3 regions of the Acidovorax sp. 69 genome follow, and region 2 is predicted to be linked to each of the others. Evidence: predicted binding sites of a transcription regulator. Region 2 holds the regulator's gene; each other region holds the start of a gene.
What was found. Region 2 encodes NrdR, which represses ribonucleotide reductase genes. Its sites were predicted from a motif close to CACNANATNTNGTG; they were not measured.
Positions count from the first base shown of each region.

Region 1: the regulator NrdR is predicted to act here: its motif matches at 3,890-3,903, upstream of CLU85_RS22675 (ribonucleoside triphosphate reductase).
Region 3: the regulator NrdR is predicted to act here: its motif matches at 6,674-6,687, upstream of CLU85_RS04830 (ribonucleoside-diphosphate reductase subunit alpha).

Region 1 is NZ_PGEP01000001.1:4,920,300-4,930,788, reverse strand. It holds gene norR (nitric oxide reductase transcriptional regulator NorR) at 1-576, opposite strand, end outside; gene CLU85_RS22685 (nitric-oxide reductase large subunit) at 824-3,109, shown strand; gene CLU85_RS22680 (hemerythrin domain-containing protein) at 3,219-3,647, shown strand; gene CLU85_RS22675 (ribonucleoside triphosphate reductase) at 3,936-5,954, shown strand; gene nrdD (anaerobic ribonucleoside-triphosphate reductase) at 6,143-6,331, shown strand; gene CLU85_RS22665 (anaerobic ribonucleoside-triphosphate reductase activating protein) at 6,375-7,067, shown strand; gene CLU85_RS22660 (hypothetical protein) at 7,102-7,953, opposite strand; gene CLU85_RS22655 (DoxX family protein) at 8,405-8,848, opposite strand; gene recQ (DNA helicase RecQ) at 9,126-10,489, opposite strand, start outside.
Region 2 is NZ_PGEP01000001.1:1,963,050-1,973,538, forward strand. It holds gene CLU85_RS08975 (caspase family protein) at 1-556, opposite strand, end outside; gene aroC (chorismate synthase) at 684-1,781, shown strand; gene CLU85_RS08985 (bifunctional UDP-sugar hydrolase/5'-nucleotidase) at 1,910-3,649, shown strand; gene nrdR (transcriptional regulator NrdR) at 4,255-4,704, opposite strand; gene glyA (serine hydroxymethyltransferase) at 4,722-5,966, opposite strand; ZMP/ZTP riboswitch at 6,002-6,160, opposite strand; gene CLU85_RS09000 (lytic transglycosylase domain-containing protein) at 6,230-7,069, opposite strand; gene CLU85_RS09005 (DUF349 domain-containing protein) at 7,994-10,489, shown strand, end outside.
Region 3 is NZ_PGEP01000001.1:1,039,598-1,050,086, reverse strand. It holds gene ffh (signal recognition particle protein) at 50-1,429, opposite strand; gene CLU85_RS04855 (inner membrane protein YpjD) at 1,529-2,326, shown strand; gene CLU85_RS04850 (PP0621 family protein) at 2,323-2,553, shown strand; gene CLU85_RS04845 (PAS domain-containing sensor histidine kinase) at 2,557-4,260, shown strand; gene CLU85_RS04840 (sigma-54 dependent transcriptional regulator) at 4,272-5,801, shown strand; gene ampD (1,6-anhydro-N-acetylmuramyl-L-alanine amidase AmpD) at 5,785-6,393, shown strand; gene CLU85_RS04830 (ribonucleoside-diphosphate reductase subunit alpha) at 6,780-9,698, shown strand; gene CLU85_RS04825 (ribonucleotide-diphosphate reductase subunit beta) at 9,834-10,489, shown strand, end outside.

The DNA of each region.
Region 1 (10,489 bases), 3.0 Mb from region 2:
GCCGACGATCTCCATGTCGCCATCGCCCGCGCGGGTGGCGCGCTCGTCGTCCACGCTGCGCGCGTGGGGGGCGCTGCGCAGCGCCTGCACCTCGCGCTCCAGCCGCGAGATGCGCACGGCCGCCTCTACCAGCACCTTGCAGTCGGCCAGGGCCGCGCGTGCGGCCTCGCCAAAGGTGCCTGTCTGCAGTGCGTCCAGCGTCAGCACGCCCCAGGGCTGGCCGTCCACCTGCAGGCTGATGCCCATGCAGTCGTGCACCGGCAGGGGCTCGCCCACCAGGGTGTCGAGCAGGCCGTCGTACGGGTCGGGCAGGGTGCTGTCGTGGTCAAAACAGGTCACCTCGCGCCGCGCCAGGATGGCCGCGAGCCGGGGGTGCTGGCCCACGGCAAAACGCCGGCCCAGCGCCTCGCGCACCAGGCCGTCCACGGCCACCGGGCGCAGGTGGTCCTCTTCGAGCTGCAGCAGCGCCACAGCGCCGCAGTGAAAACGCATGCGCAGGTGGTCCACCAACCGCTGCAGGCGCACGACCTGGGGGAGATCGGTGGCCAGGTCGGCCAGCAGAGTGCGGTGGTCCATGGTGATATTTACCTTTGTTGGGTGAATTAAACCCTATCGGGAGACGGTCAAAAAAACCATGACATTTGTAAGTGGTTGATTTGAAAGACCTACAGCCCTGGCCCGGCGCTTGCGATGTAGGCAGTGACACCGATTCACTCATTCAGAAAAACCATGACACCAAGACCCCGACACCAACCGGCCCCATGTGCGGCCAGCGCACGCTGGCGCCGCCCCGTCCTTGTCCTATTGAAGCAGGAGGCCCGCCATGGGTAACTACCGCAAGCTCTGGTTCACGCTGATCGGCGTGCTCATCGTCACCTTCAGCCTGCTGGGCTACTACGGCGCCGAGGTCTACCGCACCGCGCCGCCCATCCCCGCCAAGATCGCCACGGCGGGCGGCGAAGTCCTCTTCACGCACGACAGCATCCTTGATGGCCAGACCGCCTGGCAGTCGGTGGGTGGCATGCAGCTGGGCTCCATCTGGGGCCACGGCGCCTACCAGGCGCCCGACTGGACGGCCGACTGGCTGCACCGCGAGCTGCTCAACTGGCTGGAAGTAGCTGCCGAGCGTGCGCATGGCAAGCCCTTTGCCGACTTGGACGCCGCCGCCCAGGCTGTGCTGCGCGACCGCATGAAGACCGAGTACCGCACCAACACCTACCACCCTGAGACGGGCGTGGCGACGGTGTCCACCACGCGGGCCGATGCCATTGCGATGACAGCGCTGTACTACGACCAGCTCTTCAGCGACGCGCCCGCGCTGCACACCACCCGCGAACACTTCGCCATGAAGGAAAACACCCTGCCCAGCCCCGAGCGGCGTGCGCAGATGACGGGTTTCTTCTTCTGGACGGCCTGGGCCGCCGCCACCGAGCGGCCAGGAACCACCGCCACATACACCAACAACTGGCCGCACGAACCGCTGATCGGCAATAAGCCGACCGCCGAGAACATGGTGTGGTCGGTGATGAGCGTGGTCGTGATGATGGCGGGCGTGGGCTTCCTCGTGTGGGGCTGGTCCTTCCTGCGCAAGCACGACGAGGTGGAACCCGTGCCACCCCAGCACGACCCGCTGTCGCGCGTGCCGCTCACGCCGTCGCAGCGCGGGCTGGGCAAGTATTTGTTCCTCATCGTCGCGCTGTTCAGCTTCCAGGTGCTGGTGGGCGGGTTCACCGCGCATTACACGGTGGAGGGGCAGCAGTTCTACGGCATCAACGTGTCGCAGTGGTTGCCTTACTCGCTGGTGCGCACCTGGCACATCCAGAGCGCGCTGTTCTGGATCGCCACGGGCTTCCTGGCTGCCGGCCTGTTCCTCGCGCCGCTCATCAATGGCGGCAAGGACCCGGCCTACCAGAAGCTGGGCGTGGACATCCTGTTCTGGGCACTCGTGGTGGTGGTGGTCGGCTCGTTCACGGGCAACTACCTGGCGATCGCGCAGATCATGCCGCCCGAGTGGAACTTCTGGCTGGGCCACCAGGGCTATGAATACGTGGACCTGGGCCGTCTGTGGCAAATCGGCAAGTTCACCGGCATCGTCTTCTGGCTGGTGCTCATGCTGCGCGGCATTGTGCCGGCGCTGCGCACACCCGGCGGCGACAAGAACCTGCTGGCGCTGCTGACGGCGTCGGTGGTGGCCATCGGCCTGTTCTATGGTGCAGGCTTCTTCTATGGCGAACGCACCCACCTGTCGGTGATGGAGTACTGGCGCTGGTGGGTGGTGCACCTGTGGGTCGAAGGCTTCTTCGAGGTGTTTGCCACCACGGCGCTGGCCTTCATCTTCTCGACGCTGGGGCTCGTGTCGGTGCGCATGGCCACCACGGCCAGCCTGGCCTCGGCCTCGCTGTTCATGCTGGGTGGCGTACCCGGCACCTTCCACCACCTGTACTTTGCGGGCACCACCACCCCGGTGATGGCGGTGGGCGCGGCCTTCAGCGCACTCGAAGTGGTGCCGCTGGTCGTGCTGGGCCACGAGGCCTGGGAACACTGGCGCCTGCAGCACCGCACGCCCTGGATGGCCCGCCTGCGCTGGCCGCTGATGTGCTTCGTGGCCGTGGCCTTCTGGAACATGCTGGGCGCGGGTGTCTTCGGCTTCATGATCAACCCGCCCATTGCGCTGTACTACGTGCAGGGCCTGAACACCACGCCGGTGCATGCCCATGCCGCGCTGTTCGGGGTGTATGGATTCCTGGCGCTCGGCTTCACGCTGCTGGTGCTGCGCTACATCCGGCCGCAGCTGGTGTTCAGCGAGCGCCTGATGAAGACGGGCTTCTGGTGGCTCAACGCCGGCCTGGTGCTGATGATTGCCACCAGCCTGTTTCCCATCGCCCTGTTCCAGTTCCACGCCAGCGTGAGCGAAGGCCTGTGGTACGCCCGGGGCGAGGAGTTCATGCAGCAGCCCTTTATCCAGACATTGCGCTGGGTGCGCACCTTCGGCGACGTGGTCTTCATCGTGGGCGCGCTGGCCATGGCCTGGCAGGTGGTGAGCGGCGTGTTTGGCTCGCGCGCTCCTGCGGCAATGGCCGGGGCGTACCTGGCAGAGTCCCGCCGCTGACAAGACAGACCCGAGAGTCCCGCACAGACCGCCCATGTTGCCGCCGCCACAAGCGGCTGCAACACAGCAACCCCTCATGCTTCTTCTTCACATCCCACAAGGACATGCCATGAACCTCGACAAATTCAAGCACCAGCACACCGACATCCTGCGCAGCATCGCCACGCTGCGCGCGCTGGCCCAGGCGGGCGTGGAGGGCCATGCCACCGCCATCGCGCAAGGCATCGTCGCGATGAGCGGCACCATCAAGCTGCACCTGGCCGTGGAAGACCAGGTGCTGTACCCGGCGCTGCAGCGCGGCGACAACGCCGATCTGGCGCGTTTGGGTCGCCAATACCAGAGCGAGATGGCATCGATCGCCAGCGCCTACGATGCGTTTGCTCGCCGCTGGAACACGGCCGAGAACGTGCGCCGCGATGCGCAGGGCTTTCGCGACGAGGCCAACGTGGTGCTGCGCCGCGTGTTCGAGCGCATGCAGCGTGAGGACCATGATTTCTATCCCCGCATCGAGGAGGAAGAAACCGCCGCCTGCCATTGAGCGGCCGCGCAACCAGGCGGTCGCGGCGCAGTCCCCCAGGTCCACCACGCTCAGAAGAACAACGCACCTTTTCAACGCGCACCCCGTTGTGCTCCAGCGTGCTACGGCACGCACCCCCATCCATCGGTAGGGCCTGACGGCACCTTCCTTTTGCCGGCCTTGTGCCGGCTTTTTTTTACCTCCGCTTACCGCCCTGCTTGTGTTTGATCAAACTACCTATAGTGTTTGATAGGTATCGTGGACACCATAGGTAGTGTTTTTAATCCGATTCATTGATTGGTCGATTCCATGGCGTCCACCCTTGTCACCTTGCCCCGCGACGTTGTTTTGCGCAGCGGCCAGCGCGTTCCTTTTGATGCCGAACGCATCCGCGCTGCGCTGGCCAGTGCGGGCCAGGCATCGGGCGAATACGACGCCGAAGAAGCGGTGCTGCTCACCGCGCAGGTCACCAAGGTGCTGATCCACCGCTTCCACGGCGAGGCGCCCTCCGTCGAGCAGATCCAGGACGTGGCCGAGCAGACGCTCATCGCCGCCAACCACCTGGCCACGGCGCGCGCTTACATCGTCTACCGCGAGCAGCACGCCACGCTGCGTGCCGACAAGCAGACCCTGGTCGACGTGGAAAGCTCCATCAACGAATACCTCACGCGCGCCGACTGGCGTGTGAACGCCAACGCCAACCAGGGCTACTCGCTGGGCGGGCTCATCCTCAACGTGTCGGGCAAGGTCACGGCCAACTACTGGCTGTCGCATGTGTACACGCCCGAGATCGGCGAGGCGCACCGCAATGGCGACATTCACATCCATGACCTCGACATGCTCAGCGGCTACTGCGCGGGCTGGTCGCTGCGCACGCTGCTGCACGAAGGCCTGAACGGTGTGCCGGGCAAGGTGGAGGCGGGGCCGCCCAAACACATGAGTTCCGCCGTGGGGCAGATCGTCAACTTCCTGGGCACGCTGCAAAACGAGTGGGCGGGCGCGCAAGCGTTCTCGTCGTTCGACACGTACATGGCGCCGTATGTGCGCGTCGATGCAATGGACTACCCAGCCGTGCGCCAGTGCATTCAGGAGCTGGTCTACAACCTCAACGTGCCCTCGCGCTGGGGCACCCAAACGCCGTTCACCAACCTCACCTTTGATTGGGTGTGCCCCGAGGATTTGCGCGAGCAGGTGCCCGTGATCGCGGGCCAAGAGATGCCGTTTTGCTATGGGGATCTGCAGGCCGAAATGGACCTCATCAACCGCGCCTACATCGACGTGATGACCACGGGCGACGCCAAGGGCCGTGTGTTCACCTTCCCGATCCCCACCTACAACATCACCAAGGATTTCCCCTGGGAGAGCGAGAACGCGCAATTGCTGTTCGAGATGACGGCCAAGTACGGCCTGCCGTACTTCCAGAACTTCATCAACTCCGAGCTGGAGCCGAACATGGTGCGCTCCATGTGCTGCCGCCTGCAGCTCGATTTGCGCGAACTCTTGAAGCGCGGCAACGGCCTGTTCGGCAGCGCCGAGCAGACGGGCAGCCTGGGCGTGGTGACCATCAACTGCGCGCGGCTGGGCTACCTGCACGCGGGCGATGAAGCAGGGCTGCTGGCCGCGCTCGACCGCCTCATGGAGCTGGGCAAGCAGAGCCTGGAGACCAAGCGCAAGCTCATCCAGCGTCTCATGGACCAGGGTTTGTTCCCCTACACCAAGCGCTACCTGGGCACGCTGCGCAACCACTTCAGCACACTGGGCGTGAACGGCATCAACGAGATGGTGCGCAACTTCACGGCCGACCTGCACGACATCACCAGCGACTGGGGCCACGCCTTCGCCCTGCGCCTGCTCGACCACGTGCGCGAGCGCATGACGCAGTTCCAGGAAGAAACCGGCCACCTCTACAACCTGGAGGCCACGCCCGCCGAGGGCACCACCTACCGCTTCGCCAAGGAAGACAAGAAGCGCTGGCCTGCCATCCTGCAGGCAGGCACCGCGAGCCAGCCGTACTACACCAACTCCTCGCAGTTGCCCGTGGGCTTCACCGACGACCCGTTCGAGGCGCTGATGCGCCAGGAGGCCCTGCAATCGAAGTACACCGGCGGCACCGTGCTGCACCTGTACATGGGCGAGCGCTTGTCCAGCGGCGCGGCCTGCCGCGAGCTGGTGAAACGGGCGTTAACGAACTTCCGCCTGCCCTACATCACCATCACGCCCACGTTCTCGATCTGCCCCACGCACGGCTACCTGGCGGGCGAACACCCGTTCTGCCCGCGCTGCGACGAAGAGCGGCTGGCGGCCAAGCGTGCGGCGCTGGCTGCCTGAGCCAGGTTGTTTTCCAAGAATATGAATCAAATGGGCCTGCAGCGCATATTCATAAAGCGCCAAATGCTATTGATTTCATAGTAATTCAACAGGGCAGGATGGACCCTCGTTCACTCCACGCCCTGTTGCCCCAGGGCGGCGCAGCGCCCGCTGCAGCCCGCTTTTTCAACCCCCAGGAGCACACATCCATGAGCCACTTTTCCACCACTGAACACGCCGCCATCGCCGACGTCCCGCTCACCGACGCAGAGCGCCAGCCCTGCGAGGTCTGGACCCGCGTCATGGGCTACCACCGTCCTGTGTCCAGCTTCAACGTGGGCAAGCAGGGCGAACACCAGGAGCGCCAGTTCTTTGCTGAATCGGCCTGTGGCCGCTGACCTGGAAACACGCAGCCTGCAAGGCAGTGCGTCCGGCACCACCGTGCCGATCGCTGTCAGCAGCGGGCAGTCGCTGCGCGTGGGCGGCCTCACGCCGCTCACCACCATCGACTTCCCCGGCCGCCTGGCGGCGGTGGTCTACTGCCAGGGATGCCCCTGGCGCTGTAGCTATTGCCACAACCCCGAATTGCTCGATGCTGCGGCCCCCACCGCCACGTCTTGGTCGCAGGTGCTGGCATTTCTCGAAAGCCGCCGGGGCCTGCTGGATGGCGTCGTGTTCTCGGGCGGCGAGCCCACGCTGCAGGCCGCGCTGCCCGCCGCGCTGGCCCAGGTCCGCGCGATGGGCTTTGCCACCGGCCTGCACACCGGCGGCATGTACCCCGAACGCCTTGCGGCGGTGTTGCCCTTGCTCGATTGGGTGGGCCTGGACATCAAGGGGCCCAAACATCACTACGACGCCATCACGGGTGTGCCGGGCAGCGGCGTGCGTGCGTGGGAGTCGCTCGGTCTGTTAGTGGCCAGCGGCGTGCCGCATGAATGCCGGACTACGTGGCATTCGGGGCTATTTAGTGCAGAGACCTTGTGTGAATTGGTCACTGCACTGTCCGATCAGGGCGTGGTCTGCTGGGCACTTCAGGAATGCCGGGGGCCCTCTGGAGCGCACTGGACCGTGACATCACAGCAAGCGATTCGATGGGCCGCACAATTTGCCACTTTTGCACTGCGCAGGCAGTAGCTGCCAATGGGGGGCAACCATGTGCCCCCGGAGCTCAGTTTAAAGAGCTGCTTGTAGCGATTTCACCCATATGAAAACGCAACGCAGGGTGCTCGACCACGGGCTGCTGCTCTTCTGATTTGTATACCAACCCTGTGCCTACGCCCTGTGGGTTGGTGAGTCTGCGAATGGACAAGAGCTGTTGGGTGCCGGTGCCTGAACGCTGGGAATACCCTTCACCTTCATTCACGCTGTAAGCGAAAACATAAGACCTCAGAAGCTGTCCTTGGGCGTTGATTTTGATGCAAAGCACCGTGCCAGATAGCCCGCCCGACGTCTGATGCTCACAGCCAAACAACCCGTCGGATGACACGACAAGGCCATTGCCATTCGAGGTCGGTCCCAGGTTGCTTTTCAGTTGCACGGCATCCGCGACAAGTCCTTCAGACCCGAGAGAAGTCAGACTCCATATGCCCACCAGGCTCGACGCTGCAAATGGGTAGCCGAAGTTAAATCGGGAGATGGCCTTTTCTGATTCGCCTGGGAGAGTGATATAGCCTGTTGCCCCACTGGTGAAGCGAAAACTCACCGTGCCTGCATTGCCAGCTTCCTTGCCAGAGAGTGGACCACTGCCCAGGTAGCGGCCTCCGGTGTAGCGGATCAAAGGGGCCGAGACCTGATCATTGGAAATTTTGCCGGTTGCCAGATAAAAAGTGGGTTGGCCACTGCTCTCGTACGCATACATCTGCATGACGAATGTGTCGTTCTGAACGTCAAGAGCCAATCCTCGGCCCGGTTTGCCATCTAGTTCTGAGCTCACAACCCAGGTCCCTGCTTGCGGCGCGAAGGCCTGTGCCAGGCTTGTTCCTGTGAGCAGTGCTATAGCCACCAATTGCTTGAAAAACATCGACTTACCCTCTCCTGATTGCGTGAGTTGACTGTTGAAGTGCCGGGCCGAATGTATCCCGGTTTCGGAGAGTTGTAACGAATTCTTTCGCAGCGTGGGCCGGCGGTTTGGTTGGAGCGTCTTGCCCCTGAGGCTTCACTGTTTTTTCGAGGCACTGATGCGCGAGGAGCATGGCCAGTTCAAGTACATCGGCAGCACTGTGTTGCACCCGCAAATGGTGCGAGCGCTTGTTCTTTATGCACCACTTGGCATGCAGGCCTGTTCCCAACCGACGAACTGCAGGTGCTGGGCCATGCGCTGGCCAACGCCGGTGCGGCGCAGTGGAAGGTGCAGCCCTGCAACGTTCCGGGTCAGCCCACGGATGCACGACAAAAATAAAGCGACCAGGGCGGCCACGTGGTGTCGTAGGCCGCCCTGGTCGCTTGGGTTGCGTTGGGGATAAGCGCTGGTTTTAGCTGCGGCCGGGCACCCAGCCGAGCAGGCCCGGTTCTTTGCGCCATTCATTGGCAAACACCACCAGGGAGGCCACCGCCCAGAACACGAGGTACTCCACGCCGGACTTGTTCCAGTACCAGCCTACACCGTTGACGATCATGATCGCGCCCGCAGCCACCACCATCAGGCCGACGGACAGCAGCGCTGCGTACTTGGTGAACACGCCCAGCAGCAATGCCACCCCTACTGCCAGCTCCATGGCGCCGGACAACACGACGAACACCTCCGGCGGCTGGAAACCGGCTTTGCCAAAGAACACGGCGGTGCCTGCAAAGCCGACGATCTTGGACAGCACATGCGGCAGGTAGAAAAAGCCCACGAGCATGCGCAGGATGCGCATCAGGGGATCGTTCGCCTCGCGGGAGGCAATCGAAGAAGACGTGAGTGGGAGCGATGACATGAGGACCTCGACAACGGTGCCCCTTCCACGTGCGAGGCGGCGAAAACCTTTTGGGCCTTTGCCTGGCAACCCCGTTCATACAGAAGGTGAGGTCAGTGTATTGGTCGTGAATCTGTGGATAAATCAGGCAATGCGGGACACACTGGTGCGCCATTGGTGACGATATTGCGCCCAATGATTGATGCATATCAAGCACTGCGGGCGGGCATTGCGCTGCAGTTTTTGTCTGCCGTCCACGGCGGGGCACACAACGCACCGGGCCCATTCCCCGCCGGGGCTATGCGCTTGTGCACACCCTCAACACGTCCGCCCCGTACGCCTCCAGCTTCTTCGCCCCCATGCCGCTGATGCCCTGCAGGTCATCGAGCGTGCCGGGGTTGCGCTCGGCAATGGCCGCCAGCGTGGCGTCGTGGAAGATCACGTACGCCGGCAGGTTGTGCTCGCGCGCCACCTCGGCGCGCCAGGCCTTGAGGTTGATGAAGCGCACCTGGGCGTCGGGCCCCAGGTTGGCGGCCGCAGCGGGTGGGGCGCTGCTCTTGCGGGTGCGTTTGGCGGGGGCTGACGACACAGATTCGCGCAACTGCACCGGCACTTCGCCTTTGAGCACCGCGCGCGAGCCCTCGGTGAGGCACAGGGTGTCAAAGCTGTGGCCGCTCTCCAGCATCACCTTTTGCAGGCCCAGGGCGCCGGTGGCAATCAACTGGCGCAGCACCCCCCGCAGTTGCGGTTCGGACAGGTCGGCGCCAATGCCGAAGGTCGAGATTTTTTCGTGCCCGAACTGCACCACCTTCTCGGTGTTCTTGCCACGCAAAATGTCCATGATGTGCCCGGTGCCAAAGCTGATGCCGCTGGCCTGGTTCACGCGGTAAATGGTGGACAGCAGCTTGCGCGCCGCATCGGTGGCATCCCAGATGGCCGGGGGCGTCAGGCAGTTGTCGCAATTGCCGCAGGGGGTGGAGGCCTCGCCAAAATACGCCAGCAGCCGCACGCGGCGGCAGTCGGTGGCCTCGGCCAGCGCCAGCAGCGCATCGAGCTTGCCGCGCAGCGCCGCCTTGAACTCCTCGCCCGCCGGGCTTTCGTCGATCATGCGGCGCTGGTTGACCACGTCGTTCAGGCCATAGGCCATCCAGGCGTCGGCGTTCAGGCCGTCGCGGCCCGCGCGGCCGGTCTCCTGGTAGTAGCCCTCGATGTTCTTGGGCATGTCCACGTGGGCGACAAAGCGCACGTCGGGCTTGTCGATGCCCATGCCGAATGCGATGGTGGCCACCATCACGATGCCTTCTTCGCGCAGAAAGCGGTCCTGGTTCTTCTGGCGCACCTTGGTGTCCAGGCCCGCGTGGTAGGGCAGGGCGTTGACGCCCGCGTCGCTCAGCGTGGCCGCCAGCTCTTCCACGCGCTTGCGCGATTGGCAATACACCACGCCCGCCTCGCCCGCATGCTCGCGCTCGATGAAGCGCAGCAGTTGCGTGGTGACGTCCTTTTTCTCTTCAATGCGGTAGCGGATGTTGGGCCGGTCAAAGCTGCTGATGAACAGCCGCGCGTCTTCCAGCTGCAGCCGCTCGATGATGTCGGCGCGCGTGAGGTCGTCGGCCGTGGCCGTGAGCGCGATGCGCGGCACGCCGGCATACCGCTCGTGCAGCA
Region 2 (10,489 bases):
CGAGAAAAGTCCCCGGTATGGCATCGATCTGTGCCAACCCCTTGACCGACGCTGTGCCCTCAAAGGGGTTATTTCGGCAGGCGTCAAGGACCAAAATATTGACGCGGTTGCCCGCCTGCTTGAATGCGTTGATCACCGCATCCACATCGACCGCCTGTGCCACCACTTCAGTCTGGCTCCTGGGGCGCGCATCGACCGGCACCATGTAGTTGCGCCAGTCAATCTGCACTCCATGGCCAGCGTAATACAGCATGCCGACCCCGCTTTTGCCCTGAAGCCGTTTGCGAACATCGTCTATCGCCTCGGCCATCTGACTGCGCGATCCGTCACGCAATTCAAGAACCTGAAAGCCCAGTTTGCGCAGTTGCGCCGACATTGCCTTCGCGTCATTGGCAGGATTGGAAAGCGCAGCGGAGCCGGAGTAGGCTGAATTGCCGATCACGAGTGCAATGCGCACGTCCAGCGGAGCATTCGCCTGTGCAGAGGCTGCCAGCGCACCCAGGGCCACCAACGCGCGTGCCAGAAACCGTTGTGCGTACCGTGACGCTGCGAACACTTGTATCAATTGCGGTTCCTTACATTGTTCTCTGATTGACTATATCCCCCGCAAAGGCATTCGCCAATTGGGAAAAGGGAGCGGCAAACGCATCCTTGACGCTGCGTGTCTGGAATAATCGCGCCCCATGAGCGGCAATACTTTCGGCACCCTATTCGCAGTCACCAACTTTGGTGAATCCCACGGCCCGGCCATTGGCTGCGTGATTGACGGTTGCCCGCCCGGTATGCCGCTCGCTGAGGCCGACATCCAGGCAGACCTGGACCGGCGGCGCCCCGGCACCAGCCGCCACGTCACGCAGCGTAACGAGCCGGACGCGGTGGAGATCCTCTCGGGCGTGTACGAGGGCAAAACCACGGGCACCCCGATTGCGCTGCTGATTCGCAACACCGACCAGCGCAGCAAGGACTACAGCAACATTGCCGAGAGCTTCCGCCCCGGCCATGCCGACTACACCTACTGGCACAAGTACGGTATCCGCGACCCGCGTGGTGGTGGCCGTTCCTCGGCCCGTTTGACTGCCCCTACCGTCGCCGCCGGTGCGGTGGCCAAGAAGTGGCTGGCCCAGCAGTACGGCGTGCAGTTCCGCGCCTGCATGACGCAGCTGGGCGAGTTGGCCATCCCGTTCGAGAGCTGGGACCACGTGCAGAGCAACCCCTTTTTCGCCCCTGTGGCCGACGTGCAGCAATACGAAGACTACATGGACGCCCTGCGCAAGGCGGGCGATTCGTGTGGCGCCCGCATCCGCGTGCAAGCCACGGGCGTGCCGGTGGGCTTGGGCGAGCCGCTGTATGACAAGCTCGACGCCGACATCGCCCACGCCATGATGGGCCTGAACGCTGTGAAGGGCGTGGAGATTGGTGCCGGCTTTGCCAGCGTGGCCCATCGGGGCACGATGCACGGTGATTCGATGACACCCCAGGGTTTTCGCACCAACCATGCGGGCGGCGTGCTAGGCGGCATCAGTACCGGGCAGGACCTGGAGGTGAGCATTGCCATCAAGCCGACCAGCTCCATCATCAGCCCGCGCGAGTCGATTGATGTGCATGGCAATAGCACCGAGGTCATCACCAAGGGCCGCCACGACCCCTGCGTGGGCATCCGTGCCGCGCCCATCGCTGAGGCGCTGCTAGCGCTGGTAGTCATGGACCACGCTCTGCGCCACCGCGCCCAGTGTGGCGATGTGGTGCCGCCAGTACCGCCTATCCAGGCGTCGTTTCTCTAACCCCATCTCTTACCCTCCCCACGGGGCGGTCACTTCGCATGTGCAAACGTTGGTTCAGGGCCCCTGGCCGTCCCGCTGGCGCTCGCTGGTCAGTGTGGGGCGCCGCCAGTAGCCTAGCTCTGGCCTCCATGGCGCTGTCCCTGGCGGGCTGCAGCAGCACGACGCCTGCGCCGGGGGCGCGTGGCGCACCGTCGCACATCGAGATCACCCTCATTGGCTTCAATGACCTGCATGGCAACTTGGAGCCGCCGCACATGGCGCACTCAGTGCATGGGCCTGCAGGCCCGGTGCTGGTGCCTGCCGGGGGCATGGCGTATTTCGCCAGCGCCATGGCAGCCCTCAAGGCACAGTCCCAGCACCATGCAGTGGTGTCGGCGGGCGACATGGTAGGCGCATCGCCGCTGATGTCTTCGCTGTTTTTGGACGAGCCTACGATTGAGGCCGTCAACCGCATGCAGATCGACTTCAATGCGGTGGGCAACCACGAGTTCGACCGGGGCTGGCGTGAGCTGCTGCGTCTGCAGCATGGGGGCTGCGAGAAGTTCACCAACCGCCAGCCTTGCCGGATCAGCCAACCCTTCGAAGGCGCTCAATTTGGCCTGCTGGCCGCGAACACGGTGCGTGAGGACGGACACACGCTGCTGCCCGCCACGGGGCTCAAGCGGTTCACCGAAGGCGGTGTCACTGTCACCATGGGTTTTATCGGCCTCACGCTCCAGGCCACACCCACCATGGTGAGCCCTTCGGGCGTGGCGGGGCTCCGGTTTGAGGATGAGGCGGCCACGGCCAATGCCTTGATCCCTCAGCTCAGGGCCCAGGGGGCGGATGTGATCGTGGTGGCCATTCACGAAGGCGGCGGCACCAAGGCGGGTGTGCAGGAGAGCAGCTGCTCAGGCCTGTCGGGCGACATCGTGCCCATCCTGGAGCGCCTTGACCCGGCCGTGGATGTGGTGGTCTCCGGCCACACACACCAGGCCTATGTGTGCGACTACAGCCGCGTGAATGCCGCCAAGCCCTTCTTGCTGACCAGCGCAGGCCAGTACGGCACGCTGCTCACCGACATTCAGCTGCGCGTGGATACCCAGACCCGCCGCGTGGTTCGCAAAACAGCGCGCAATGTGGTGGTGCAGGGCGAGGCCTTCACGGGCGCCCAGGGTTTTGTGCCCCTGACCACTGCCGTGCCCGCGTTCCCCCCCGACGCAGGCGTGCAGAAGATCATCGACACGTACCGTGCCGCTGCTGTGCCGCTGGCCCAGCGGCCCGTGGGTCAAGCCCAAGGGCCTATGCGGCGCCAGCCCAATGCGGCGCTGGAGACCGTGCTGGGGAACCTGGTGGCCGATGCGCAACTGTGGGCCACGCGGGCGCCCGAAGACGGCGGAGCGCAGCTGTCGCTCATGAACCCCGGCGGTCTGCGCGCCGACCTGGTACCTGATGAACAGGGGCTGGTGCGCTTTGGCCAGTTGTATGCAGTGCAGCCTTTTGGTAACCAGTTGGTGGTGAAGACCTTCACAGGGGCTCAGATCCGCGCTGTGCTGGAGCAACAGTTCGCCAGTGCCGGCAATACCTTGCATCGTCCCCGTGTGTTGTCGGTTTCCAGCGGCTTCAGCTACCGCTTCGACCTGAGTCAGCCTGCCGGTGCACGCATCAGCCAAATGGTACTGAACGGCGTGCCGGTGGCGGACGTCCAGTCGGTGCGCGTGGTCATGAGCAGTTTTCTGGACAGCGGCGGCGACAACTTCACGGTACTGACCCAAGGAGTGAATCGCCGTGTGGGCGCGCTGGATCTGGATGCGCTGGAGGCTTATTTCCGTCTGCAAAGCCCGGTGGCCCTGCCTGCGACGGACCGCATTACGCGCGTTGCCCGCTGAGGTGGGTCAGTGCTGCACGCCAGTGGCATGGGGTCCATCTCTGCGGTAGCGCGGGGGCGCCAGCTATCGCAGGGATGGAAGCCGGTGACCAAGCCGGTAGCCACCAGTAACCGCATGCCGGGCCCAAGTCATTCATCCGGGACTCGCCGCCCCGGGCCACACCCAGCAGCGGGATCGTGAAGGCTGAATTTGTGGCTGTGTTGCACAGCCCAGGGCTACCGTCAGCAAGGCAGGGATGGCCCCACTGCACGATTAGGGTCCGGCCTTCGTCGCCGCAGATGCAGCCCAGGCAACAGTGCGGGCTCAGCCTCGCATTTCGCGTTCATGGCGCCGTTTCCACTATGCGCTGGCCTGCGGCATGATGCCCGCCAGATTTTGAGCAAAAAGTGGCGCCGGTGCTTTTATATAAAGCATTCATAGCTATTTATTTGATAGCGTCTGCCGTGCAGCGTCAGCGACAGCTGAGTTAGGCGGAAGGTGAACCCGACTTACTACAAGTTCAATTGGATCTTAAATTGATAGCTGTCGACGCATGCCGCAAAAGCGCTGGTGGCCAAAATGCTTGATTTATGCGCTCCAGGGGCAGGAGCGCAGGCTTAACGTGCCTATTTGCGCACTTCATCGACCATGGCGCGGAAGTCGTCAATGTCTTCAAAGCTGCGGTACACGCTGGCAAAGCGGATGTAGGCCACCTTGTCGAGCTTCTTGAGCTCGCGCATGACCAGTTCGCCGATGCGGCTGGAGATCACTTCGCGCTGGCCCAGGTTGAGCAGTTTTTCCTCGATGCGCTCGATGGCGCTGTCGATCTGATCGGTGCTGACCGGGCGTTTGCGCAGCGCCAGGTTGAAAGAAGCAAGCAGCTTGCCGCGCTCGTATTCGATACGGCGACCATCCTTTTTCACGATGGCCGGGAAGTTCACTTCCGGCCGCTCGTAGGTGGTAAAGCGCTTTTCGCACGCGCCGCACTGGCGGCGGCGGCGGATGAAGACCCCATCCTCAGACACCCGCGTTTCAACGACTTGCGTTTCGAGGTGGCTGCAGAAGGGGCACTTCATGGCTCTTGGCTGCGGATTTAGCCGTAGACGGGGAAGCGAGCGGTCAACGCATTGACCTTGGCGCGAACCGCGGCGATGTTGGCTTCGTCGCGCGGGTTGTCCAGCACGTCGGCAATCAGGTGGGCCGTGATGCGTGCTTCGTCTTCCTTGAAGCCGCGCGTGGTCATGGCGGGGGTGCCAATGCGCACGCCGCTGGTCACCATCGGTTTTTCAGGGTCGTTGGGGATCGCGTTCTTGTTGATGGTCATGTGGGCGGCGCCCAGCACGGCTTCGGCTTCCTTGCCGGTGATTCCCTTGGCGCGCAGGTCGACTAGCATCACGTGGCTTTGGGTGCCACCGCTCACGATGCGCAGGCCGCGCGCGGTCAGCGTCTCGGCCACCACCTTGGCGTTCTTGGCGACTTGTTCCTGGTACGTCTTGAACTCGGGCTGCAGCGCTTCCTTGAAAGCCACCGCCTTGGCGGCGATCACGTGCATCAGCGGGCCGCCTTGCAGGCCGGGGAAGATCGCGCTGTTGATGGCCTTTTCGTGCTGGGCCTTCATCAGGATGATGCCGCCACGGGGGCCACGCAGGCTCTTGTGCGTGGTGGAGGTGACCACGTCAGCGTGCGGCACGGGGTTGGGGTACACGCCTGCGGCAATCAGGCCAGCATAGTGGGCCATGTCCACCATAAAGATCGCGCCAACATCCTTGGCCACCTTGGCAAAACGCTCAAAATCAATGTGCAGGCTGTAAGCCGAGGCACCCGCGATGATCAGCTTGGGCTTGGTTTCGTGGGCCTTCTTTTCCATCGCTTCGTAGTCGATGGCTTCGTTGGCGTCGAGCCCATAAGAGACCACGTTGAACCACTTGCCCGACATGTTCAGCGGCATGCCGTGTGTCAGGTGGCCGCCTTCGGCCAAGCTCATGCCCATGATGGTGTCACCGGGCTTGAGGAAGGCCAGGAACACGGCCTCGTTGGCCGATGCACCGCAATGCGGCTGCACGTTGGCGGCTTCGGCGCCGAAGATCTGCTTGACGCGGTCGATGGCCAGTTGTTCGGCCACGTCCACATGCTCGCAGCCACCGTAGTAGCGCTTGCCGGGGTAGCCTTCGGCGTACTTGTTGGTCAGCTGGGTGCCCTGGGCCCACATCACGGCGGGGGAGGCGTAGTTTTCGCTGGCGATCAGCTCGATGTGGTGCTCCTGCCGGGCGTTTTCAGCCTGGATGGCGGCAAAGAGTTCGGGGTCGGTTTGTTCGACAAGAATATTGCGGTCGTACATGATTGGCAGTCCTATGAACTTGTGTCCCTTGAAACAAGGGCTGCCCAGGCGAACGGCTGAACGCAGAAGGGATGAACCCCCGTGCGGCACGCTTCCCAGTGGTTCACAAGAAGCAGGTTCTTGCTGGTTTCCACGTCAGCGGCAACACCCCGTATTCGAGAGCGCAGCGCCTATCGCCAGTCGCGTACCCCGTTAGTGTAGCCGACGCCGAGCGTCAGAGCTTTATCAACAAGAGGCATGGACGCAGTGCCTGCATGCGGGCCTCAAAGGCCTGATAAAAGGGCCACCTTGTCGGCGGCGGCTGGTGTCACAGCACGTGGCGCAGCAGCTGGAATGCTCTGCACGGGCGCTTGTGTTGACAAAGAGGGCGGAGGGCTGATGGGTATTGCCCGGCCACCTGCTATCTGGCGCAGGCGGAAATGCTCGGCCATGACCTTGGCGGCATAACCACCATCGTCGGCCATGTTGGCTGCACCCACGTAGTAGCGCAGCCCACCTTCCAGGGAGCCCGCACGCGCAATGCACTCCTGCAAGACCTTGACTCCCACGCGCAAATTGCTCACGGGGTCAAAAGCCGCAAAGTGGCCACCGAAATTCTGGTACTTGTCGGTGTGCACGCGGGTCATGACCTGCATGAGGCCTTGGGCGCCCACCGCGCTTTCCGCAAATGGATTGAAGCTCGACTCAATGGCCATGATGGCCAAGATCAACGTCGGGTCGATCTTGGCGCGGGTGCCGATCTCATAGGCTTCAGCGACCAGTACGCTGAGCGGCTCGGGGGCCACGCGGTATTTCTTGCTCAACCAGAATGCGACGGCAGCCTGCTCCTTGGGCAGATCCTTGGGGTTGGCTGCGGTGGCGCGTTCGCTGGCTTCGGGCTCGATGGGCATGCCCACCATTTCTACCTGCCGGGCCTGAAGCCAGCCCATGAGCTGTTCTTCGCCAGCCTGGCGCAGGTCCGGCCGAGCGGTCAGGGCAATGATTACAAAGGCAACAGCTAAGCCGATCAGTGCAAAGCTGTTGTGGGTGATTTCAAGAAAACCTTCGGTCACATCGGCCGCGAAAGTTCGCACGCCGGAGACTATTTTTCCTGACGCTGTCATAGCTCTTCCTTTCTGAAGCGGGACGGGAAAGCGAGGCAGTTTTGAGACTGCGCCTTCTCGGCTGGTCGCCTGGATTGGTACGCCATCAAGTCGGGGCTGCACGTCTGTGGAGTGCTTGGTGCCCTGGTTTGACTTAGCCGGGTTCGGCAGCGGGTTGGGGTTTTTACTAGCCCGTTTTTACGGCTGGCGGATTCTAGAAGCTCACTAAATGCATAGTCAATACTAACAAATTTAAATGTAATACATTTAAGTTATAAAAAACATGTAAAAAAGCACAGTTTTTAGCTGTTTTGAGGACCGGATTGACGACCAGTTGGGGAGGGGGTTGTTACGTGCTCATGTCAAATTCAATCGGCCTGATGGCAGCCATTGAGAATCCGATTTGAGTTGATGCGGGCACTTTGGTAAGGTTGCGTTGCCTGTCTAGTTCAGGCATCGCCAGACGAAGCGAAGTCTCCCTCCAAGGGCATTCAGTGCCTCGGTGCAGCAGATACCGCTTCCATGGCAACCCCCTGGAGGCAATACCTTGCCTCCTCGCCGTGTGGACCTTTATCTCCGCATTGCGACCGATGGCAAAGACCGTTGTGTCAGCCGTCAAGCCCGGTGGGCAGGCCCTGAGGTCCTGTCCATCGGGCTTTCTTATTGATGCTTCGCCCTGGTGTGTGGGCCATTGCTTCTTATATATAGATAATGGGGGCTGTTCCCTTGGGTGGCGATGCTCCTGTGAGGGGCCGCAGTATGTCAGTCCGTCTGGCAAAGCCTTGTGCCAGATCACCCTCGGGGTTTGGCATGGCACCAAGCTGTGGTCAGTTTGCCGAACCCTGTGAAAATAGCCTTTTGTTGTCCTGGCGCGCACTTGGTGTGACCGCTTGGGCAGGCCCTCAAGCGATCCGTTTGGGGGCGCCTTCGTTATCCATTGGATCCATGTTTCCATTTTTTTCCCGCAGCAAAATGTCCGACGCACCTGAAGTGAATCCGGCCCCGGCCAAAACCCACGAGCCGCATCCACTTGATGCGCTGACCGGCGGTGCTTTTTCTGCCGCAACCTCTGGCGAACGTGCTTCCCGCATCCGTGATTGGTTGGCCAGCCAGCCTGCGCCTGAGCAATTACAAGAAGTTTTTAAAGAACTGAGTGGGCGTGACAAGGGGGCTGCCCGCGCAGTCCGTGAGCGCCTGGATGAAATCCGCCGTGCAAAAGGGCAGGAGGCGATTGCCGCTGAGTGGGCCGAAAAGGCCCAAGCATTACTGGCCGCACCCAAGCTCAATATTGCAGACGCTCTCGCATGGCAGCGGGATGCCGCCAAGGCTGGTGCTCCTTTGTCGCGTGAGCCCCTTTCGCTGCTCAAGGTGCAGGTGGCTGACCGTGTGAAGGTGATTGAAGATCTGCAACACCGGGTTCAGGTTCAGCGCGAAGCCGCCGTATTGCTGGCTCAACGTATTGAAGTGCTCTCGACCAAGCCTTGGCGTGATGCCCACGCTGCGCTGGAATTGCTGCGCGCCGATGTTGCCCGTTGGCAGGAGCAGGCCCAGGAGTTGACGGGCGATGCGAGTTGGGCGAGCGTGGAGGCCCGCTTCCCGCCATTGCTTGACGCTTCGCGCACTCAACTGTTGGTGGTATGGGAGGCTTTCCAGCCTGCTGTGGCCCAGGCTGCGGCGGCCGCAGAAGACGCCACTGCGCCGTTGCCTCCCGTGCCCGTGTGGGCGGATGAGCTGCGGGCTGCGCGTGGCCTGCCGACCGAGGCAGCGGCTGCAGCTGCTGCCAAGCCAGCCCGCGTTGCGAAGCCCAAAGTCGCCCCAGAAGTGGTCGAAAAAGCCGCGAAGGTCGTGCGTGATGCTCTGGTGACTTTGGAAAAGGAGACCGCGGAGGGCCATGGCAAGGCCAGTGCTGGTGCTGCGGCCGCGCTGCGGGCGGTGCTCAAGGTACATGGCAAGCACATTGATACCGGCATGGAGCAGCAGGTGCATGCAGCGCTGGTTGCGGCTGGCGAGCTTGAAGGTTGGCAGCGTTGGAGTGCCGACCAGGTGCGCGAAGACCTGGTTGCCAAGGCCGAAGCCTTGCTTAACCGCCCTGAAGGTCAGGCACTGGGTGGTCGCAAGATGCAGGAAACCCTGCGCAATTTACGAGACCAGTGGAAGCAGGCCGATCAAGGCGGCGCGCCCAACCACGGGTTGTGGAAAAAATTTGACGAGGCGTGCAATGCGGCACACAAGGTCGTCGAAGTCTGGTTGGACAAAATTCGTACCGAGGCTGCTGAGCACAAGGCCCAGCGCCTGGCTCTCATCGAAGAGGTCAAGGCTTGGGCCCAGGAGCATGCGGCATCGGGCGACTGGAAGGGCATCAACCGGGCACTCTATCAATTTGGTGACCGCTGGCGCGAAGGTGGTCACGTGGGTGAAAAGCTTTTTGCTGAACTGCAACCGCTTTGGATGCAGGCCATTTCTCTCGCTGCAGCCCCGTTGGAAACCGCGCGAAAAGAAAGCCTGGCCCGCCGCCACGCCATGATTGAAGAGGCGGTGGCTTTGGGCGCCGCACCCGCTCTGCGCATCGACGCCGTGAAAGCGCTCCAGCAGCGCTGGCAAGCCGAAGCGCAGACAGTGCCCTTGGATCGCAAGCACGAGCAAAAGCTCTGGGATGCTTTCCGTAAGCCCATTGACGAAGCGTTCAACCGTAAATCAGCCGACCGCGATCGCGCGGTGACCGAGTTGAGCGCTCGTGACCGTGTGGTCTTGGATGCATCGAAAGCCCTTGAAGCAGCCAATGCAACGGGCGATGCACAGCAGATTCGTTTGGCTATGCAGGCGCTGGAGGCTGCGTTGCACGGGCAGGCCCAGGCGGCGGAGGCGGTGGCCTCTGCGCAGATGGATACTCAGAATCAAACACAGGTGCAGACAGACAATGCACCCCAGGCGACCGAAGGTGGCGCTGATGATGCGCCTGCTGAGGAGAAGCCAGATGAGGTCGCACATGCTGCTCCCAAGCCTGTCGCACGTCCTGTGGTTGCCGTGCGTGGCGATGACCGTCCTGGCATGAAGAAAGATGCCCCGGCGGCCCCTGGTCGTGGCGCGCGTCCTGGTGATCGTCGCGATGGCCGCCCTGGTGATCGTGATGCAGGTCGAGGTCCGCGCGTCGATGGTCGTTCGGGCGATCGAAACGACCGAGGCGGGCGTTTTGGTGATCGTCCTGCCTATGAAGACCGGGGCCCTCGCCTTGGCGACACCGCATTCCGTGCCCAGCGTGAGGCCATGGAGCACGCACAACTGGCATTGAAAAAGCTGGCAGCCCAGGCACATGGAGAAGCGTTGACCCAATTGCTGACCGCCTGGGAAAAGCGCGACCCTGCCCAGGTGCCGAGTACCCAAGACCTTGGTGGCCGTGTAACAGCTTCTGTGCGTGGTGCTTGGACTCAAGCGCTGTCCACA
Region 3 (10,489 bases), 920 kb from region 2:
ACCTCAGGCATACGACTACGGCGCATAGTGCCAAAAAGGCTTGAAAAAATCAGAAAGGCATCTTGGGCATGCCTCCACCACCCATGCCCTTCATGCCACCCATCTTCTTCATCATTTTCATCAGGCCACCGCCCTTCATCTTTTTCATCATGCCCTGCATCTGCTCAAACTCCTTGAGCAAGCGGTTGACCTCCTGGACATGCACCCCGGCACCATCGGCAATGCGCTTCTTCCGGGTGGCCTTGATGATCTCGGGTTTGCGGCGCTCCTTGGGCGTCATGCTTTGAATGATGCCTTCCTTGCGCTTGATGTCCTTCTCGGCCTTGTCCATGTCCACCGCACCCGCCTTGGCGGTGAGCTGAGAAGGCAACTTGTCCATCAAACTGGACAGACCACCCATTTGCTTCATCTGCTGGATCTGGGACAGAAAGTCATTCAGGTCGAAGCCGTCTCCGCTCTTGACCTTGGCGGCCAGCTTTTGTGCAGCCTCCATGTCGACACCGGCAGTGACCTGCTCCACCAGCGCCACGATGTCGCCCATGCCCAGGATGCGCCCCGCATGGCGCTCGGCGTCAAACACTTCCAGCCCGTCGATTTTTTCCGAAACCCCCGCGAACTTGATGGGCGCACCGGTGATCTGCCGCACCGACAGCGCTGCTCCACCGCGCGAGTCACCGTCAAGCTTCGTTAAAACGATGCCGGTGAGTGGCAGCGCTTCCTTGAAAGCCTTGGCGGTATTGATCGCATCCTGGCCCTGCATCGCATCAACGACGAAGAGCGTCTCGACCGGGTTCAGCGCTGCGTGCAGTTCCTTGATTTCCTTCATCAAGGCTTCATCGATGGCAAGACGGCCGGCGGTATCAACCAGCAGAACGTCGAAGTAATGCTTCTTGGCGTAGTCGAGCGCGGCGTAGGCGATGTCCAGTGGTTTCTGGTCCGGCGTGCTCGGGAACCACTCCGCACCGGCCTGCTTCGTCACGGTCTTGAGCTGTTCAATGGCTGCAGGGCGGTACACGTCGCCCGACACCGTGAGCACCTTCTTCTTGCGCTTTTCAATCAGGTGTTTGGCCAACTTGGCCGTGGTGGTGGTCTTGCCCGCGCCTTGCAGACCCGCCATCAGGATGACGGCAGGCGGCTGGGCTGCCAGGTTGATGTCGGCAATGCCCTCGCCCATGGTCACGGCCAGCTCGCGATTGACGATGCTCACCAGCGTCTGACCCGGTTTGAGAGAGCCCAACACTTCCTGGCCCAGCGCCTTGTCCTTGACACGGGCAATGAAGTCACGCACCACGGGCAGTGCCACGTCGGCTTCGAGCAGGGCCATGCGCACTTCGCGCAGCATGTCTGTGACGTTGGACTCGGTAATGCGGGCCTGGCCACGCATCTCCTTGACGAGGCGCGTGAGTTTGTCGGTGAGGGCGGAGGCCATAGGAGAAGTTCCGGTGTTGCCTGCGCGCCATCAACGCTGTCGTTGTGCACGCGGGCCCGCCAGGGCGCTGGCGGTGGGGCGAAAGGCTAAACTGTACCCATGATTTTACCCAGTGCTTCCCCCGTCAGCTGGCTGCTGGCCCTTGCCGCCGCCGTGGCATACGCCGTGCCCGCCGCTGCTGCCTCGCGGCTAGGGGCCGTAGCGGCGCGCAACGCACTGCTGGTAGCCTGGCTGTTGCACGGCGCAGTGCTGGTCTGGGGCCTGTGGGGCGATGCCCCTCGGTTTGGTTTTGCACCCGCCTTGTCAATGACTGCCTGGCTGGTTCTCACGGTGTACGCCGTGGAGCGACAGCTGTTCCCACAGATGCAATCCCGCTGGGTGTTGGCAGGTTTGGGCGCAGCGGCCATTGTGCTGGCGATGTTGTTTCCGGGACAGCCCTTGCACGTGACGGCGTCGGCTTGGTTGCCGCTGCACCTGGCCCTGGGCATCGCCTGTTATGGCCTGTTTGCGGCCGCCGTGGTGCACGCCTGGCTCATGACACGCGCAGAGCGCCATATCCGCCAAGCCGAAGACCCGCACAGCGGCATTCCGCTGCTCACGCTGGAACGGCTGACCTTCCGTTTTGTAACGGCGGGCTTTGTTCTCCTCACGGCCACGCTGCTGGCGGGTTGGCTTTTCGGAGAAACGCTGTATGGCCGCGCATGGCGGTGGGACCACAAGGCCATCTTCTCCCTGCTGTCCTGGCTGACTTTTGCCACCTTGCTGCTGGGTCGCGCGCGTTTTGGCTGGCGCGGGCGAAATGCCGTGCGCGTGCTGTATGCAGGGTCCGCCCTGCTGTTGCTCGCCTATGTGGGCTCCCGTTTTGTCCTGGAAGTTGTTCTTGGCCGCAGCACATGAAATATCTGGTCTTGTTGGTTGTATTGGTGGTGGCCATCGGAATCTGGCGCAGTCGCCGCGACCGGGACGATGACGCGCCGAAGTCTTCCGCACCTTCACCACGCGCACTGCCGCAGGACATGCTGGCCTGTGCACACTGCGGCATGCATATTCCACAGGCAGAAGCCATGATGCTTGGCGACCATGCCTATTGCAGCGCAGAGCACCGGCGACTGGGCCCGGCCTGAGCCATGCAACCCCTGCCTGCAGATGCTTTCCTGCCCACGGTTGATGCACCGTTTGTGCGACTTTGGCGCGGATTTCTGACGGGCCGCCTCATGGTGGCGCTGGCCCTTCTGGTGCTGCAGGGCGCGGGGCAAATCATCAATCAGGTCACCGAACCTGCGGTTTTGGCTGTTTGCGTCGCATATCTGGCGGCCACGGTGATCTTGCGCGTGCTGGCCAGGCGCGGACCGCCGTCTCCAGGCGCCGGCCCCCAGTGGCTTCCCTCTATTGGCGTCGACCTGGCAGCTATCACGGCGCTGCAGTTGCTGCACGCCGGCGCCATGAATTACACCCCTTTGTTCGGTCTGCCCATCCTCACGGCAGCCGTTCTGGGCACGCTCACCCTGGCTCTGGGCACCACGGCAGGCGTCACCCTGCTGCTTCTGGGCTGGGCCTGGTGGGTGGGCACACACACCGCAGGCGACGACGCGCAACGCTATCTGCAAAGCGCGCTCACCGGCACGGGCTATTTCATAGTGAGCTACCTGGTGCACCAACTGGCCACGCGGCTGACGCGCGAGCAAGAGGTGGCTCATCAAAGCCAAGTCGCAGCGCGCGTCCAGACCCAGGTCAGCGCACTGGTCATCCAGAACCTGACCGATGGTGTGCTGGTGGTCGATGAAAACAACGTAGTACGCGTTGCCAATCCAGCCGGGCTCCAGTTGTTGGGCGGAGGCACACTGCCCGAGCTTCCCTTCGCACTGACAACGATCCTCCCATGGCAGCCCCTGGTCACCCTCGCCCAGCGCACCTTTCGCAACGAACAGCCCCAAACAGCGGATGTCGATCTCCTGCACGCAGGCCAAAGCCCTACGGGCCTGCATGCACGCACGTGGCTCACGTCCACCCGCCAGGCAGCGCTTCAGGCTCACACTGAACGTTTGTGCGTGATGTTCCTGCACGATCTGCGAGAGATGGAAGCACGCCTGCGTACCGAGAAGCTCGCCGCCATGGGCCGCATGTCTGCGGCAGTGGCCCATGAGATCCGCAACCCGCTGGCAGCCATCGTGCAGGCCAATGCACTGCTGGAAGAGGACCTGCATGATCCGGCACAAAAGCGCCTGGCACACATGGTCCAGCAGAATGCCGATCGACTGGCACGCATCGCCGAAGAAGTGCTCGACATTGCCCGCGTACAACATCAGATCAGCCATGCACCTGCATCCACGGTACAGCTTGACGAGGCCATCGCCCAAATATGGAATGACTGGCAGGCCCAGAACCCAGCGCAGCGCCATGCAGTCGTGACACTGGACTCCCATGCCACCCAGGTGGAGTTCGATGCGGAACACTTGCGCCGCGTGCTGGTGAACCTGCTGGACAACGCATTGCGCTACAGGGGACAGGAGCCCGACTCCCTTTGCGTCACCACGCGCATCACACCGGTTGGCCAAGTCAGCCTGCAGGTCTGGAGCGATGGCGCCCCCATGGACAAATCCGTGGAGCGCCATTTGTTCGAGCCCTTCTTCTCTTCCGAGAGCCGCTCCAGCGGCCTGGGTCTTTATATCTGCCGCGAGCTGTGCCAGCGCCACGGAGCGTCCATCAGCTACCAGCGCCTGAACCGCGAAACCCTACGGGGCGAAACAGGGGGAAACGCCTTCACCGTCGGTTTCCGCCGCACCACCCGTCCCGCCGACTCCGCCACGCTGTTTGACACCATCGTGGTCTGAACTGCATTGCCATGACCGCCCCTTCCGCCTCCATTCTTGTCGTTGACGACGAACCCGATCTGCGTACCCTGTACGAACTCACCCTGCTGCGCGAAGGCTATCGCGTGGAAACCGCCTCCAGCGTGCAGGAGGCACGTGATCATCTCCGGGCCCACCGCTTCGATGCCGTGATCACCGATATGCGCCTGCCTGACGGGTTTGGCATGGAGCTGCTGCAAGACTTGCGCGACCAACAGCGCCGTGAACGGTGTGTGGTCATGACCGCGTATGGATCGGCAGAAAATGCCGTCGAAGCATTGCGCGCAGGGGCCTTCGACTACCTGACCAAGCCGGTGGATCTGAAACAATTTCGCTCGGTCGTCGCGTCCGCCGTGCAAGGCACAGGGGGGGTTCCGGCACCCCGTGCTGCGCGCGGCTCAGGTCACACCCGGCAGGCCATGGCAGCCACCGCCGAAAACGCCCATGGCAACCCAGCGCTCGACAAGCTGGTGGGAGAGTCAGAAGCCATCCGCAACGTGAAGCAGCGGATCGCCAAAGTCTCGCGGGGCATGGCACCCGTCCTCATCCATGGAGAATCCGGTACCGGCAAGGAGCTCGTGGCGCAGGCCCTGCACGCCAGCAGCCAACGCGCAGAGGGTCCGCTGATTGCAGTGAATTGTGGGGCGATTCCCGAAAACCTTCTGGAAGCTGAGTTTTTTGGGGCCCGCAAGGGCTCTTACACCGGCGCCACCCAGGACCGGGACGGCTACTTTCAAGCAGCGCGCGGAGGCACTCTGTTCCTCGATGAAATTGGCGACTTGCCGCTCGCCATGCAATCTAAGCTGCTGCGTTCCATTCAGGAGCGCAGCGTGCGGCCGCTGGGATCCACCCAGGAAGAAACGGTGGATGTGCGCATTGTGAGCGCCACCCACCGGGACCTGGCGGCCGATGTGCAATCGGGCCGCTTTCGGCAGGACCTGTATTACCGGCTCAATGTGATCGAGATTCTGATACCCCCATTGCGAGAACGGCGTGAGGACTTGCCCGCACTGTGTACCGCGCTGCTGGCACGAATTGCCCAAGATTCCGGGACGCCCGTGCCAGCACTCACCGAACACGCACTGGATGCGATTGCAGCCCACCCCCTGACAGGCAACGTCCGGGAACTGGAGAACCTGCTGCACCGCGCCGTGGCGCTCAGCGATGGAGATGAGTTACACGTTGACTGGCCATCAGGCGCGGCAGATGCCCTGGGGACCCGCCAAGGTACTCCTGCAACGGCATTGTCTTCCGGGCCGTCTTCCTACCCAAGTGCGACAGACACGCAGGCCGGCCCTCCCCTTATCAACGCAGGTTGCACGGTGCCACTACCGAGCGATCTGCAAGCATGGCTGGATCAGCAAGAGCGGGACATACTGATCCGCGCACTGAAAGAAGCGGGCTTTAACCGCACCGCCACGGCAGCTCGGCTGGGTATCAGCCTGCGCCAGATACGCTATCGCATTGCCCGCCTGGACATCGCCGTCCCCAACGACCAAGACCCGCATGACGACATCGGATGATGCATCGACGGTGGCGACGTCACCCTGGGAGGGAGGCTGGCACCGCTCAGCCAAAAGACTGGATTCACCCAATCATGGCGCGCGCCCCCCCGCCAAGAACCATATCGATCTGATCGTAGTGCACTCGATCAGCCTGCCGCCGGGAAAATATGGCACGGGCGCAGTGCAGCAACTGTTCACCAACACCCTGGACTGGGACGTACATCCCTATTACCAGGGTATTCGGGGCCTTCAGGTTTCTTCGCATTTTTTTATCGACCGAGCCGGCGTGCCATGGCAGTTTGTGGACTGCGACTTGCGTGCCTGGCACGCAGGACAATCGTTTTATCGCGGACGCGGCCAGTGCAACGACGATTCCATTGGCATCGAGCTGGAGGGCCTGGAGGGTCAGGGGTTTGAATCTGCGCAGTACCAAACGCTGGCGCAACTTTGTCTGGACATTGCGCAGCGCTATCCCATCGAACACATTGCGGGACATGAGCACATTGCCCCTGGACGCAAGCAGGATCCAGGCTCTGGGTTCGACTGGGTCTGCCTGAAGAATTCTCTGGACTGGCCCCTGCGCCGGTTCCCGGAACCACACCAGCCCTAAAGACTGCTGCCCCGCAAAAAACACTGTCGCAGCGGCGCGTCAACACAATATTTTTCTTTGTGCATTTGCACAAAATGCGTCACCCAAGCGCCACGCGGCTTGGCGAAGGAAATCCGCCGCCATCACACGCCACAGCGTGACTTTTAGCAAGAACCACAGTACCCGCAAGGGCTCTCCGCGAGGTCGTTGGCCGATCTCGTCGGGCTTGCCACAGGCCGCTTCTCTTTTTCAGACCAGTTCCGACGGTACACTACCGGTAGTGTCTTGAACACTCACGACACACCATATATAGTGTGCGACAGACTGAAGTCGATCGCACCACTCGCACATTGCGACGGCACCCGCGCCGCCCGCCTACCCCAGACAGCCCACAGAAGAGGACACCCATGCAAGCTGCTTTGAATACGCCTTCCACTACCCACGCGACGCCTGCAGATGCCTCCGCATCCCAGGCCACGCTTGCGGGGACCAACAATTCGTTCGCGCATTACCAGATCATTCGCCGCAATGGCGCAGTGGTGCCGTTCGAGCCGCAAAAAATCGCAGTGGCGATGATGAAGGCCTTTCTGGCGGTCCATGGAACGCAGGGCGCCGCTTCAGCCAGCGTTCGCGAAGTCGTTGACACGTTGACCCACAACGTCACCCGTGCGCTGGTACGCTCGCGCCCCGGCGGTGGCACCTTCCATATTGAGGACGTACAGGACCAGGTTGAGCTGGGCCTCATGCGCGGCGGAAACCACGAAGTCGCACGCGCCTATGTGCTGTACCGCGAACGCCGCACTCAAGAGCGCGCTCGCCAGACGGAACAACAAGCCCCCGCCCCATCCACACCACTGCTGCACGTGATAGACGGTGACGCACGCGTTGTGCTGGACCTGGGCCGCCTGCAGGCACTGATCGAATCGGCCTGCGTGAATCTGGGCGCAGACGTTAAAGCTGATCCCATCGTGGCAGAAACCATGCGCAATCTGTATGACGGCGTGCCCATGGACGAGGTTTACAAGGCATCCATCCTTGCCGCCCGCACGCTGATCGAGAAAGACCCTGACTACACCTACGCCACGGCCCGCCTGCTGCTGCACACCATCGTGCGCGAGGTCCTTGGCAAGGATGTGACCCAAGATGAAATGGGTCACGCGTACCTGGAATATTTTCCCCAATTCATCAAGAAGGGCGTGGAAAACGAGCTGCTGGACGAGCGCCTCCTGACGTACAACCTGCAACGCTTGGGCAGTGCGCTCAAGGCTGAGCGGGACATGCAATTCGACTACCTCGGCCTGCAGACCCTGTACGACCGCTACTTCCTTCACGTCAAGAAGAGTCGCATCGAGTTGCCCCAGGCCTTCTTCATGCGTGTAGCCATGGGTCTCGCACTCAATGAAGCAGACCGCGAAGCCCGCGCCATCGAGTTCTATGAAGTGCTGTCGTCCTTTGACTTCATGTCCAGCACGCCCACACTGTTCAACAGTGGCACGCTGCGCTCGCAACTGTCGAGCTGCTATCTGACCACGGTGCCCGACGATCTGGACGGTATCTACGAGTCGATCAAGGAAAACGCCTTGCTGTCCAAATTTGCTGGCGGCCTGGGCAATGACTGGACCCGTGTGCGCGCACTGGGCTCGCACATCAAGGGCACCAACGGCGAATCGCAGGGCGTGGTGCCCTTCCTGAAGGTGGTGAACGACACGGCAGTGGCCGTGAACCAGGGCGGCAAGCGCAAGGGCGCTGTCTGCACCTACCTGGAAACCTGGCACCTCGATATCGAAGAATTCCTGGAACTGCGCAAGAACACCGGGGACGACCGCCGCCGCACGCACGACATGAATACGGCCAACTGGATTCCTGACCTCTTCATGCGCCGCGTGATGGAGAAGGGCACCTGGACCCTGTTCTCGCCCTCCAACGTACCAGACCTGCACGACCTGTTCGGTGCTGACTTTGAGAAGGCCTATGTGGCCTACGAAGAGAAGGCCGCGCGCGGCGAGATCAAACCTGCCAAGACGGTGCAGGCCACCGACATGTGGCGCAAGATGCTGACGATGCTGTTTGAGACGGGCCATCCCTGGATCACCTTCAAGGACGCCTGCAACGTGCGCTCGCCCCAGCAGCACGCTGGTGTAGTGCATTCGTCTAACCTGTGTACCGAAATCACACTCAACACCAGCGACACCGAAACTGCTGTGTGCAACCTGGGTTCGGTCAACCTGCTGCAACACATCAAGGATGGTCAACTCGATCACGACAAGCTCAAGAAGACCATCAAGGTCGCCATGCGCATGCTCGACAACGTGATCGACATCAACTATTACGCCGTCAAGAAAGCCCGTGACTCTAATCTTCGTCACCGGCCTGTGGGTCTGGGCCTGATGGGCTTTCAGGACAGCCTGTATGAGCTGCGCATTCCTTATGCGTCTCAACAGGCCGTGGAGTTTGCCGACCGCTCGATGGAAGCCATTTGTTATTACGCCTATTGGGCCTCCACTGAACTGGCCAAAGAACGCGGCCAGTATGCAAGCTACAAAGGATCGCTGTGGGACCAAGGCATCCTGCCCCCCGATACGCTGGACATGCTCGCCAAGGCACGCGGCGGTTACGTCGAAGTGGACCGCTCGGTCACGTTGGACTGGGATGCCCTGCGCAAAAAGATTGCCCAGGACGGCATGCGCAACTCCAACTGCGTCGCCATCGCCCCCACAGCCACCATCTCCAACATCATCGGTGTGGACGCATCGATTGAGCCTTCGTTCGGCAACCTCTCGGTCAAGTCCAACTTGTCGGGAGAGTTCACGGTCATCAACGGCGGCTTGGTGCGCGACCTCAAGCGCCTGGGCCTGTGGGACGACGTGATGATAATGGACCTCAAGCACTTCAAGGGTTCGTTGCACCCCATCGACCGCGTGCCGCAAGACATCAAGGACCTGTATTCCACCGCGTTTGAAGTCGAGGCGCAGTGGCTGGTCGAAGCCGCATCCCGTCGCCAGAAGTGGATTGACCAGGCGCAGAGCCTGAACATCTACATGGCAGGCGCGTCGGGCAAGAAGCTCGACGACACCTACAAACTGGCCTGGATCCGCGGCCTCAAGACCACGTACTACCTGCGCACGCAGAGTGCCACGCACGTCGAGATGAGCACGGTGAACACGCGCCAGCTCAACTCGGTTTCTTCGGGAAATGACGAAGCACCAACCGGTGCATTTGCGCCCACGCAAAGCAAACAACACGCGATGGAAGCAGCCGCAGCAGTGCCCGCCACAGACGTTCAGTTTTCTCCCATCGACGATCCAGGCTGCGAAGCCTGCCAATAAAAACTTCGTGCGCGACGGCTCGCATGCATTCGAAGCGTCGCGCATGTGCTGTGAAGCAACAAAACGTTGCTGCACAACGCTTCAGTGCTTTTCTTTTTGCAGCACTGCTTTCATAATCCGAACACTGGAAAATCTATGTTGACCTGGGACGAAGAAGTCAAGCCCTCATCGCAAAATCAACTGGACGGTGGACTGAACAAGAGCCACCCGGCGGGACAGCCGCCTTTGCCTTTCCAGACCCCTTCCCTGCAAGAAGTGCACGCGTCGATGACTGCATCTGCAGCGCCGCAAGCAGCCCCTGCCGCCGCAACCGCGTACCGCCGCGTGAACGCCGCCGACAAGCGCATCATCAACGGCCAAACCGACGTCAACCAGCTGGTGCCATTTAAGTACAAGTGGGCGTGGGAAAAATACCTCGCCACTTGCGCCAACCACTGGATGCCGCAAGAGGTGAACATGACGCGCGACATCGCGTTGTGGAAAGACCCCAACGGCCTGACAGAAGACGAGCGCCGCATCATCAAGCGCAACCTCGGCTTCTTCGTGACCGCAGACTCGCTGGCTGCCAACAACATCGTGCTGGGCACCTACCGCCACATCACCGCGCCAGAGTGCCGCCAGTTCCTGCTGCGCCAGGCGTTCGAGGAAGCGATCCACACGCACGCCTACCAGTACATCGTGGAGTCGCTCGGTCTCGATGAAGGCGAGATCTTCAACGCCTACCTGGAAGTCCCATCGATCCGCGACAAGGACCAGTTCCTGATCCCCTTCATCGAGGCGATCATGGACCC